DNA from 3 places in the Thalassobacillus sp. C254 genome. Region 1 is predicted to be linked to each of the others. Evidence: riboswitches for the same ligand, from Rfam matches in the RefSeq annotation. Region 1 holds a riboswitch; each other region holds the start of a gene.
The links. Region 1 has a riboswitch for S-adenosylmethionine ahead of JCM19033_RS09605 (methionine ABC transporter ATP-binding protein). Riboswitches for the same ligand answer to the same signal wherever they lie in the genome.

Region 1 (4,191 bases):
CAATATAATATATCTCCTTTCTTTGAAAGGTAATCTCCTCTCTGCTAAGTGAGGCAAAGAAGTCCCTATGGGGCTTCTTTGTCCATTTAACAAGCTTTTTACTAATTCTTTTCCAGGTTCCTACATACAAACTTACTTATTTCTCTTTCTTTCAAAAGATAGGATATAATAAAGAAGGATTTTATCAAAAAGGGGAGAAAGTAAAAATGAGCCTGACGTATTATGGGTATCCTTCATGCGGCACATGCCGAAAAGCAAAACGTTGGATAGAAGAGCATGGTATCGATTATAATGAGTACCATATCGTCGAAGATCCTCCCAGCCGTGACCGGATCAAGGAGCTCTATGAAAAGAGCGGACTTGAGCTTCGGAAGTTTTTTAATACGAGCGGCAAGAAATACCGTGAACTTGGCCTAAAGGATAAGGTGAAGACAGCGGGTGAGGACGAGCTTCTGGATATTCTGGCTTCAGACGGTATGCTCCTCAAACGCCCAATTGTAACCGATGGAACAAAGGTGTCAGTAGGGTTTAAAGAAGAGCAATTTGAGGAATTATGGAAGAGGTAATGCCTGTCAGGGCAGCCTGCTTTCAAAAAAGAAGTTGAAATGGAGGGATAATTATGAATCTGCCAAAAGAATTAAAGTATTCAGAGGAACATGAGTGGGTAAAAGAGGAAGACGGCAAAGTCCGCATTGGAATTACTGACTTCGCACAATCAGAGCTGGGAGACATCGTTTTTGTAGAGCTTCCGGAAGAGGGAGACGAAGTAGAAGCAGACGAGCCTTTTGGAAGCGTTGAATCTGTAAAAACCGTATCTGAATTGTATGCGCCAGTAAGCGGAAAAGTAGTAGAGGTGAACGAAGACCTTGACGATTCTCCTGAATTTGTTAATGACTCACCTTATGAAAAAGCATGGATGATTGTTGTTGAGCCATCCGACAAAAGTGAGCTTGACCAACTTATGTCAGCTGAAGAGTATGAGGAAATGGTTAGCGAAGACTAATCAACGGTACATAAGCACCCTGTAAAAGGGTGCTTTTTTAATTGGTGTCAGGCACCAAGACCTTGAAGTAACATAAATCAGGCCTAACCCCTTAGATAAAGGGGAAAATATATTACAATATGCTGTGGTGCCAGGCACCTGACCCGGTAAAATAACCCACCTTGTCATTGTATTGACACTCTCTATTTCCCGTGCTAATATTCAATTTAGTGTTGAATATTGTAGAAAATAATTTAATGCTCTTATCAAGAGTGGTGGAGGGAAAGGCCCGTTGAAGCCCGGCAACCGTCAATGTGAGTTGATAAGGTGCCAATTCCTGCAATGCCCGCTGAGCGTTGCAAGATGAGAGAAAGGCGCATATACAGGACCTTTCTGCTCACTGATAAGCAGAAGGTTTTTTTCGTTTCTGCGGTGTTTGTCACTTAAAAGAAAATTAATAAAGAAGCTGCAGAAAGCTTCTTCATAAGGTGCACTTGGTTCCTGGAAATCAAGTGCTTATAACGGAAAGGGAACTAAGTTTCCAGATAAGTGAAATAGGATTTAAAATACCCAAGGGTGGTCTATATGATTACGTTAAAAAACTTAAAAAAGATTTTTAGTACAAAAAGTGGAACGGTCACTGCGGTTGACGGGGTCAACCTTACAATAGAAGAAGGCGAAATTTATGGTGTCATCGGGTACAGTGGAGCCGGCAAAAGTACATTGATTCGGATGCTTAATATGCTTGAGCGACCAAGTGAAGGCGAGGTTACTGTGGCCGGCAATAATATGTCCAACTTAAAAGGAAGGTCATTAAGAAAAGCCAGGCAGGAGATCAGCATGATATTCCAGCATTTCAATCTGCTTTGGTCCAGAACGGTTGCCGAAAATATTGCTTTTCCTTTAGAGATTGCCGGAACACCAAAAGAAGAAAGGCGGTCAAGAGTTAACGAACTTATTAAGCTAGTCGGCCTGGAGGGAAGAGGGGATGCCTATCCTTCTCAGCTTAGCGGGGGGCAAAAGCAAAGAGTAGGCATTGCCCGCGCTCTTGCGAACAACCCTAAAGTGCTATTGTGCGATGAGGCGACGTCCGCTCTTGATCCAAAGACAACAGATTCTATACTGGACTTACTAGTGGATATTAATCAAAAGCTTGGCCTGACCATTGTCCTGATTACCCATGAGATGCATGTCATTCGAAAAATCTGCCACCATGTAGCGGTTATGGAAGGTGGAAAAGTGGTAGAAGAGGGCCCTGTTCTTGATGTATTCCGCAATCCTAAGCAAGAGATGACCAAAGAATTTGTAAAACAAATTACTGAACCTGAAGAAACAATGGAAGCAATTTCTGAACTGTTAAAGGGAACAGAAGGCGGCCCCATCCTAAAGCTTACCTTTGTGGGTGATGATGCCGAACAGCCTTTGATGACTGAAATCATCCAGAAGTTCCAGGTGAGTGTCAATATTCTTCAAGGAAAGATTTCACAGACAAGGGAAGGGAGCTATGGCACATTGTTTGTCCGTCTGGATGGAACGGAAAGCAATTTGCAGAGTGCTCTTCAGTTTATTAAAGAGCAGCAAGTGGAGGCGGAGGTGTTAACTAATGATTGAGACTCTGTTTCCAAATGTACACTGGGAGCGGATGTGGGATGCTACCGTAGAGACGATTTATATGAGTCTTGTATCGGTAGCAGCTACGTTTGTTCTTGGTATTTTACTAGGACTTCTCCTTTACCTTACGGGCAAGGGGAACTTGTGGGAAAACAGGTTTGTAAACAGCATTATTGCGGGTTTTGTAAATTTATTCAGGTCTATTCCTTTCATTATATTAATTATCCTGCTGATCCCCCTGACAACCATTATAGTAGGGACAATGCTTGGGCCAAGCGCGGCCTTGCCGGCACTTATTATCGGGGCGGCACCATTTTACGCCCGTATGGTTGAAATTGGACTCCGTGAAGTGGACAAAGGTGTCATTGAAGCGGCTCAGTCTATGGGAGCAAATCAGCAGCAGATTATTTTCAAAGTTTTATTGCCTGAGTCCATGCCAGCATTGATTTCCGGTATTACAGTAACAGCTATAGCTTTAGTAAGCTATACCGCAATGGCTGGAGTAATTGGTGCAGGAGGACTGGGAGATTTAGCTTTCCGGGAGGGTTTCCAGCGGAATAATCCCGATGTTACCTTAGTGGCTACCATTGCCATCCTGATTATTGTATTTGTTCTACAATGGATTGGCGATCGGCTTACACATACAATTGATAAAAGATAAAGGAGGAGAAACGTACATGAAGTATTTATTGCATGTTTTATCTGTGTTTGCATTAGTACTTGTTCTGGCAGCCTGCGGCACAGCGAGGAGGACGATACTGCAGGAGATGGTGAAGGAGACGGCACAGAGGTTGACGTAGAAGAAGCAGAAGAGGGCGTTGAAGAAGATGATACTGATGCTACAGAGGAAGAGGAGCAGGAGCTCACAATTGGAGCTTCGAATGTCCCTCATGCTGAAATCTTAGAATTTGCATCTGATCAACTTGAAGAAGAAGGTATTACTCTTGATATTAGAACGTTTAATGATTATATCGTTCCTAACCAGGCGCTTGATCAAGAAGAATTGGACGCAAATTATTTCCAGCACATCCCGTACCTTGAGTCTCAAATTGAGGAGCATGGCTATGATTTTGAAAATGCCGGCGGAATCCATATTGAGCCGATTGGTGTTTACTCTCAGGAGTATGACAGCTTAGATGACCTGCCTGAAGGTGCTGAAATTATCATGAGCAGCTCAGTGGCTGACCATGGAAGAATCTTATCAATGCTTGAAGATGAAGGGCTTATCACCTTAACTGAAGGGGCAGGTGTGGAAGCTACCATTGATGATATTGAAGAAAACCCTAGAGACCTCAATTTTCGTGATAACGTAGAAGCAGCTATGCTTCCACAGGCTTTTGATAATAACGAAGGCGATGCTGTTCTTATTAACTCCAATTATGCGATTGACCACGGCTTATCACCAGCTGAAGATGCTATTGCTATTGAATCTCCAGATGATAACCCCTATGTGAATGTGATTGCTGTGCGCAGCGGCGATGAAGATAATGAAGCAATTCAAACGTTAGTCGAAGTGCTTCGTTCTGAAGAAGTTCAAGATTTTATTCTTGAAGAATACGATGGGTCTGTTATCCCAGTTAACGAGTAATAATAAGAGT
Region 2 (4,191 bases), on a different contig from region 1:
TTCCGTTACCCCTCTTTCAGTACCAGCCAGCTTACTCGTATAACCGCTTAAGAAATGGTACATTGCCTGTTCTTTTGTTAACTTGCTGATCGGAGGCAGGACGCCAAACGCATCAGCAGTTAAGAAGATAATTGTTGTTGGATGCCCGGCCATACTTGGCACAAGAGCATTATCAATATTATCAAGAGGGTAGGCTGCACGCGTGTTTTCCGTCAAAGCCGTGTCTTCATAGTCAGGTTTTCCTGTTTTCGCATCAACCATTACATTTTCAAGAACAGAACCAAAACGGATCGCATCCCAGATTTGTGGTTCCTTGTCGTAAGAAAGATTCACACATTTTGCGTAGCAGCCGCCTTCGATATTAAAGACACCGTTATTTGACCAGCCATGTTCATCATCACCGATTAAAAAACGATGAGGGTCAGCTGAAAGAGTCGTTTTCCCTGTACCTGAAAGCCCGAAGAATAATGCTACATCACCTTCTTCTCCCACATTTGCAGAGCAGTGCATCGGTAGAACATCCTTTTCCGGGAGAAGGTAGTTCATTACTGAAAAGATTGACTTCTTCATTTCACCTGCGTATTCCGTTCCGCCGATCAATACAATTCTCTCTTCAAAAGAAACGATGATAAACGTTTCCGATTTTGTGCCATCAACTTCAGGATCGGCCTTAAATTCAGGAGCAGAGATAATCGTAAATTCCGCTTCATGGCGGTCAAGTTCGTCTTCCGTTGGACGAATGAAAAGCTGCTTTGCAAACAGGTTATGCCAGGCGTATTCATTTATGACCTGAAGAGGAAGACGATAAGCAGGGTCAACACCAGCATATCCACGTGTAACATATACTTCGTCTTTTTCTTGAAGGTGAGCAAGCACTTTTTTATACAGATTAGAAAAAATTTCTTTATCAATAGGCTGGTTGACAGGACCCCAGTCCACCTTTTCACGTGCAGGAGACTCATCAACAATATATTTATCTTTAGGAGAGCGGCCAGTATATTTTCCGGTATCTACACTAAGGGCTCCAGAAGCTGTCAGTTTCCCTTCGTTCCTCATTAAAGATTTCTCTACTAATTTAGAAACAGGCAAATCATAAAGGACATTTCCCCCGTGTAACACATTTTTTAATTCGGTAGTGAAGCAGACGGTATTATTCATGGCAGCAAAATCCTTTCTATCCAAAAAGTTAAAATTAAAGTAACCTTTATCCTCTATGTTGAAATTAGTATAACACATTTAAAGATATAGTCTATACTATTTTTAAAAATTTAAGTGTGTTTATGATTTTTTTGGAAAAAAGCCCAGTAAAAGCGGTCTTCAGGGAATGGTTTAATATTAGAGTATGGACTACTGTGTTTTATGTACCTTATGTTAATCCTTTTACCTTTTGTGGAATATGTCACTACAACGATATTTTTACTTCCTATAATTAATTGTGCTTTTTGGAAAGTGATTTCTGTGATTTTTAGATGCTGTGGAGGTAGAAACATACTATAAAAGTAGAGGAAGGTGGACGCTATGGCAGCCAGCTGGTCAAATAAATCTTACATCGTCTTTTATGACAGTTTATGTCCTTTGTGTAAAAAAACAAAGAGATACTTTGAACGTCTGGATTGGTTCAATCGAATGCACTGGGTTTCTATTCATGAACCTGGATTGAAAGAGAAATTTCCATTTTTACAGCAGCAAAAAATTCAAGAAGAGATTCACTTTATTGTTAACGGTACTTACCTGTATACAGGTTTTGAAGCGGTACGAAGAATGATGCTCTTAATGCCTGCTACTTCTCTTATTGGGGCACTCCTGCATTCTCCCGGAATGTTAAAAGCCGGCCGGAGATCCTACAAATGGATTGCAAAAAATCGTTATTCTATGCTGAATGAAACATGCGAAGGCGGTGCTTGCTCGATTCAGCAAAGATCGAATTAAGTTATGCTATTTTAAAAAAAGGTAACGTATTTCTTTAGAATAGCTTATAGATGTTTCTAAGTTGACATAGCAATGTGACTACGTTATGATATGTCGCGAACGGATACTCTTATCCCGAGTTGGTGGAGGGACAGGCCCTGTGAAACCCAGCAACCACCCAGTGAAATGGGGGAAAGGTGCTAACCTGGCAAGACAGTTTGTCTTGGAAGATAAGAGGCGAAAAAGGTGAAACGATCAAAACCCTTTTCCTCGCCAAGGAAAAGGTTTTATGCTATACGATCAGTCTTATAAGATCGTATGAAAATAAGGAGTGCTGACCATAGCCGCCTTGTTTAGATTTTTCTTTCTCCTTTTACACTTGCCGCATCTGGGAATGAGTGCCGTATTATTCGTAATCGGAAAAGGAGGATATAATTAGATGGAAGCAAAAGGAAAAAGACTTTTCACTTCAGAATCTGTAACAGAAGGACATCCAGATAAAATTTGTGACCAGATCTCAGACGCTATTCTGGATGAAATCTTAAAAGAAGATCCAAATGCAAGGGTAGCATGCGAAACAACAGTTAACACTGGCTTAGTACTGGTGGCAGGTGAAATTACGACATCTACATATGTCGATATCCCTAAAATTGCAAGAGAAACGTTAAAAAACATTGGGTATACAAGGGCAAAGTATGGTTTTGACTATGAAACGTGTGCCGTTTTAACGTCCATTGATGAGCAGTCAGCTGATATAGCCCAGGGTGTGGACAAAGCACTTGAAGCAAGAGAAGGAAATATGACAGAGGAAGAAATTGAGGCAATTGGGGCAGGAGACCAAGGATTAATGTTTGGTTATGCAGATAACGAAACAAAAGAGCTTATGCCTTTGCCAATTTCACTTTCTCATAAGCTTGCCCGCCGTCTCACGGAGGTACGTAAAAAAGAAATTCTTCCATATTTACGTCCTGACGGAAAGACTCAGGTAACGGTTGAATATGGTGAAGATGGAAAGCCAGTCAGAGTGGATACCATTGTTATTTCTTCCCAGCATCACGCGGATGTGACACTTGAGCAGATTGACCTCGATTTGAAGGAGCATGTCATTGAGCCAGTAGTGCCTGCAGAACTATTAGATGCAGAAACGAAATACTTTATTAACCCTACAGGCCGTTTTGTTATTGGCGGACCCCAAGGTGATGCTGGGTTGACCGGCCGTAAGATTATTGTTGATACGTATGGAGGGTATGCCCGCCACGGAGGTGGTGCGTTTTCAGGTAAGGATCCTACAAAGGTCGACCGCTCTGCTTCTTACGCTGCCCGCTATGTTGCAAAGAACATCGTTGCAGCAGAATTGGCAGACAAATGTGAAGTGCAGCTTGCTTACGCGATCGGAGTAGCACAGCCAGTATCCATTTCAATCGAAACGTTTGGCACAGGAAAGGTTTCAGAAGAAACACTTGTAAAAGTGGTGCGGGAAAACTTTGACCTGAGACCGGCAGGAATTATTAAAATGATGGACCTTCGTCGTCCTATTTATAAGCAGACTGCTGCCTACGGCCACTTTGGACGGACTGATATCGAGCTTCCATGGGAAAACACCGATAAAGCAGAAGCGTTGTCTTCCATGGCCCAGCAATATGAGTAAGTAAATAAACAGGCTGTTGAGAAGTCTTTCTCAGCAGCCTGTTTTTCTATGAGTCAGCTTATTCAATTCCCCAAGTCCGTGCCTGCCAGGATTTTGTCGGACTCTTTATTCTGCAGGTGTCTGGAACATATGTGAAAGCTCAAAAAAACCATGATCATATATCATGGTTAAAGGTGAAGTACTATTGATCATAAGATTTTAATTTTTCTCTGAGAAAAGCTTGTTCTTTTTCAACGATTCTCCCGAAATGATCCTGGTTCGTAGCTTTAAAAATTGCAAACGCGTTGTTGCAGCAGGAAAGAGCCTCGTCGTAATCATTGAGTAATACCAGGTTTTTTCCTTTTTGATAATAAAGTTCTCCAAGTATATAAAGACTTCGTGCGTGCAAGGATAAGGTAATACCTTCTTCACAACAAGAAATAGATTCTTCGTAATCTTTTACTTTTGTAAGCGATTTAGATAATGTGTACAAAAGTCTGATTGGAATCGATGGATCTTTAATTCTTTGAAACGCCTGTAGTTGCTTTAAGGTTTTTTCACAGATTGCAATAGCTTCTTCGCACTTATCCTCAAGGTTGAGAATAACAGCTATACTATTATATATTTCCCCTTTTCGTTCTGTAAAATCAGACATT
Region 3 (4,191 bases), on a different contig from region 1:
GGCGGTTTCTTCCAGCGTATCTGTTCCATGAGTAATCACGACCCCGTCAAAATGAGAATTTTTCATCTTTTCATTAATCTTTTCAGCAAGACCCAGCATGTGCCTGGGAGTGATATGAGGAGAAGGAAGGTGAAGATAATCTTCCGTTTCTATCTTCACTGTCTCCTGTAACATTTCGTTTACAGAATGAAGAGGGTTCTTTTCTTCTGGCACGACCATGCCCGTTTCTTTATTTTCAGACATGGCAATCGTACCGCCAGTATGAATGATAAGTATTTTTTTCAAAGGATCACCTCACATAAGAATAATATATACCTGTGTTTCCGGTCTTTTTAACGATGCTGGTTTGCAAAAAAGGTAAACAATTTTCAACCTTAAAACTAACATGTTACCATGAAGATGAACAGAGGGGACGGTTATGACGGTGGTGACACTTTTTACAGCAGCACTTGCGCCTGCCATATCATTACTTGTATATTTTTATCTTCGCAATCAATACGGTTCAAACATGATAGGGCAGGTCATAAAAGCTTTTATTATAGGAGTGCTGCTAGTTTTCCCCGTGATGGTTATACAATATGCTTTAGAAGGGGAGGCTTTAATTACCGAACCTTGGTTCAAAGCATTCGTCAGTGCCGCTTTCCTTGAAGAGTTTTTTCAATGGTTTCTGCTGTATTTTATCGCTTACCGTTTTGGCACACTGAAAAACAGGTACGATGGAATTGTTTACGCTGTTTCTTTATCTTTAGGGTTTGCAGCAGCCGAGAATGTGTTATATCTAATGGCAACAGGTATTGACTTTGCTGTCGGACGAGCCTTTCTGCCTGTGAGCAGTCATGCATTGTTTGGAGTAGTCATGGGGTATTACCTGGGATCTGCTCGTTTTAAAGTGAATGACCATGTAAAAAAATGGCTTTTCCTGGCCCTGATCATTCCTGTTGTTTTACACGGTTTTTTTGATTTGATACTATTAACCATTAATCAATATCTTTTTACGAGCATCGCCCCTTTTATGATTTTTTTGTGGTGGTTTGCATTAACAAAAGTGAAAAAAGCGAATGAGAGAACGGAATAAGGAGTGATCGTATTGACTACTGAAACTCGATACAGAGTGGTGATTCGCTGTCCTAAATGCGGAGAAAAATATATTCTGCGAGGACGCCAGCGAGCTGATGGTGAATATGAAACAGGGTTTAAACGATGTGTATGCGGGAATGAAACGGAGCTTAATGTAGAGGCTACGCCGGAATAAAGGTTGCAATTTCATGTTTTTTCGTGTAGTGTAGCAATAACAACTTTATTATAGGAAGCTTTCTTATCTAGAGAGATGGAGGGAATGGCCCGAAGAAATCTCAGCAACCAGCCAGTTTTGGTCAGGTGCTAATTCCAGCAGGTGGTGATAAACCTGCAAGATGAGAAGAAGCTAGCATGTCTCGATACTGTCTTGCCTTCTTCTTAACCGAAGAAGGCTTTATTTTGTACATATGCATTTTTCCAACAAATGTAAAGAGGGTTAAAGGTCGCAAAAACCTTAGGCTGCCCTTTTTCTGAAAAAATTAGAAAATAAAGAAAAACAGATTACATCATAAGGAGTGGAGAGAATGTCTCGATACAACCTAGAAACAAAACTTGCACAAATAGGGAATAGAAGCGAGGAGGCTACAGGCACAGTAAGCGCACCTGTCTACTTCTCAACTGCATACAGGCACAGCGGTATAGGAGAATCAACCGGCTATGACTATTCAAGGACAGGAAATCCTACAAGAGAACTTCTTGAAAAGGCGATTGCAGATTTAGAGGGCGGAGACAAGGGGTTTGCGTTAAGCTCCGGAATGGCAGCTGTTCAAACAGTTCTAGCGCTATTTAAAAGCGGGGATGAGATCCTGGCATCCCAGGACTTGTACGGCGGCACCTATCGTTTATTTGAAGAAGGGTGGAAAAAGTGGGGGTTAACCTTTACATACGGAGATCCTCGAAACCTTGCATCTTTTTCAGAAAAAATAACAGAAAATACAAAAGCTTTATTTATCGAAACGCCGACAAATCCATTAATGCAGGAAGCTGATTTGGAAGGCTTGCTGCTGTTGCAAGAGAGAATAACCTGCTTTTAATTGTAGATAACACCTTTTATACTCCAGTGCTTCAAAGACCTATTGAAAAAGGAGCCGACATTGTCATTCACAGTGCATCCAAGTATTTAGGCGGCCATAATGATGTCATCGCAGGCTTAATTGTTGCAAAAGGAGAAAAGCTTTGTGAAGAAATTGCAGCTTTTCATAATGGCATGGGAACGATTCTTTCTCCTCTTGATGCCTGGCTGTTAATGAGAGGCATGAAGACACTGTCTCTGCGGATGGAAAAGCATACGGAAAATGCTCAAAAGGTAGCAGCTTTCCTGAAAGAACATCCATTGATTGATGAAGTCCTTTACCCAGGTAAAGGTGGCATGCTTTCCTTTCGTATCTGTGATGAACAGCATGTGAATCAGCTTTTAAAAGGGTTGAACCTCGTCACATTTGCAGAAAGCCTTGGCGGTGTAGAAAGCTTTATGACCTACCCGGCCACTCAAACCCATGCTGACGTTCCTGAAGAAGTACGACTGGCCAACGGTGTCTGTAACCGTCTCCTTCGTTTTTCAGTGGGAATTGAAAATGCTGAGGATTTAATAAGAGATTTACAGCAGGCATTAGAACAACTTTCACAGTAACAGAAGCGTATTGGAGAAAGGATGAATGAAGTGGAATTCTTAAAAGCTCTGGAAAATGGAATGCTTGTCGGAGACGGAGCGATAGGCACTTATTTATATGACAAAGGGTTTACAGGCTCTTTTGAAGCCTTAAATATAGAAGATCCTTCTGCTGTGACAAGTGTACACAGGGAATATATCAAGGCAGGGGCAAACGTGATTCAAACAAACACCTATGCTGCAAATCGTCTTAAATTAGAGCGGTATGGCCTTGAGAATGAAACGGTAGAGATAAATAAACAAGGCGTTCGTCTGGCAAGGAAAGCAGCCGGGGGAGATGCTTTTGTCCTCGCTACAATCGGAGGAATCCGTGGAGTCCAAAAGACAGATTATGACAATGACGATATTCTTTCAGCACTGAAAGAACAGGCAAAAGCTCTTCTTTCAGAAAAGCCTGATGGTTTAATTCTGGAAACATTTTATAATTATGAAGAGGTTCAGTCGGCGGTTCAGATGCTCCGTAAGATGACTGACCTTCCTATTGTAGCCCAGGTCTCTCTAGGAGAGGTTGGAGTTCTCCATGGAGGAATCAGCGTCACAGAAGCTTTTCAGACTCTCGCAGCCCAGGGAGCTGATGTTGTCGGTTTAAACTGTCGCATGGGCCCGTATCATATCCTGCGTTCCCTGGAAAATGTCCCCTTAATAGAAGGAGCGTATATTTCGGCTTATCCGAATGCCAGTCTGCCAGATTTAGATGACGGGAGGTTTGTATACCAATCGAACCCAAGTTATTTTTATGAGAGGGGCCAGGATCTGCGAAGCCAGGGCGTCCGTCTCATAGGCGGATGCTGTGGGACAACGCCGGAACATATTGCTGAGCTAGCGAAGGCGGTAAAAGGTGAAAAACCCGTCGATACAAAGGAAACAGTCCCGGTTGAAAAGGAAGTTATTCAGGCTTCAAAGAGGACGGAAACGCCTTCTCTCTCTGAAAAGGCAAAAAATGAAGTTGCCATTGTTGTTGAGTTAGACCCTCCAAAAAAGCTGGCGACAGACAAGTTTTTAGAAGGTGCGAAACAGCTTCATGAAGCTGGAGCTGATGCAGTCACTATGGCTGACAATTCACTCGCTTCACCACGCATTGATAACATGGCTATGGGAACGATGGTGAAGGAAAAGATAGGAGCACGTCCTCTTATTCATATCGCATGTCGAGACAGAAATTTAATTGGACTCCAGTCTCATTTATTGGGAATGCATGCTCTAGGCATACATGATCTTCTGGCTGTAACAGGAGACCCAACGAAGGTTGGGGACTTCCCAGGCGCCACCTCTGTATACGACCTGACTTCCTTTGATCTTATTTCCTTGATTAAAGAAATGAACGAAGGAAGATCTTTTTCAGGAAAATCTCTAGGGGAAAAAACATCTTTTTCAGTGGCAGGTGCTTTTAACCCGAATGTAAGATCGTTAGAAAGAGCAGTTAAAAGGCTTGAAAAAAAGATTGA

Region 2: it holds a riboswitch for S-adenosylmethionine, as region 1 does, so the genes downstream of both, metK (methionine adenosyltransferase) here and JCM19033_RS09605 (methionine ABC transporter ATP-binding protein) in region 1, are expected to answer to the same signal.
Region 3: it holds a riboswitch for S-adenosylmethionine, as region 1 does, so the genes downstream of both, JCM19033_RS18410 (methionine biosynthesis PLP-dependent protein) here and JCM19033_RS09605 (methionine ABC transporter ATP-binding protein) in region 1, are expected to answer to the same signal.

Annotation. Positions count from the first base shown of each region.
Region 1 is NZ_BAXQ01000008.1:39,395-43,585, forward strand. It holds gene JCM19033_RS09595 (arsenate reductase family protein) at 207-566, shown strand; gene gcvH (glycine cleavage system protein GcvH) at 620-1,003, shown strand; SAM riboswitch class I at 1,243-1,352, shown strand; gene JCM19033_RS09605 (methionine ABC transporter ATP-binding protein) at 1,568-2,593, shown strand; gene JCM19033_RS09610 (methionine ABC transporter permease) at 2,586-3,254, shown strand; gene JCM19033_RS25540 (hypothetical protein) at 3,271-3,393, shown strand; partial or broken gene JCM19033_RS09615 (MetQ/NlpA family ABC transporter substrate-binding protein) at 3,456-4,181, shown strand.
Region 2 is NZ_BAXQ01000010.1:89,709-93,899, forward strand. It holds partial or broken gene pckA (phosphoenolpyruvate carboxykinase (ATP)) at 1-1,158, opposite strand, end outside; gene JCM19033_RS11240 (thiol-disulfide oxidoreductase DCC family protein) at 1,519-1,929, shown strand; SAM riboswitch class I at 2,036-2,145, shown strand; gene metK (methionine adenosyltransferase) at 2,348-3,556, shown strand; gene JCM19033_RS11250 (helix-turn-helix domain-containing protein) at 3,738-4,191, opposite strand, start outside.
Region 3 is NZ_BAXQ01000026.1:41,369-45,559, forward strand. It holds gene JCM19033_RS18400 (asparaginase) at 1-285, opposite strand, end outside; gene prsW (glutamic-type intramembrane protease PrsW) at 419-1,075, shown strand; gene JCM19033_RS24475 (hypothetical protein) at 1,088-1,252, shown strand; SAM riboswitch class I at 1,313-1,419, shown strand; partial or broken gene JCM19033_RS18410 (methionine biosynthesis PLP-dependent protein) at 1,602-2,707, shown strand; partial or broken gene JCM19033_RS18415 (bifunctional homocysteine S-methyltransferase/methylenetetrahydrofolate reductase) at 2,738-4,191, shown strand, end outside.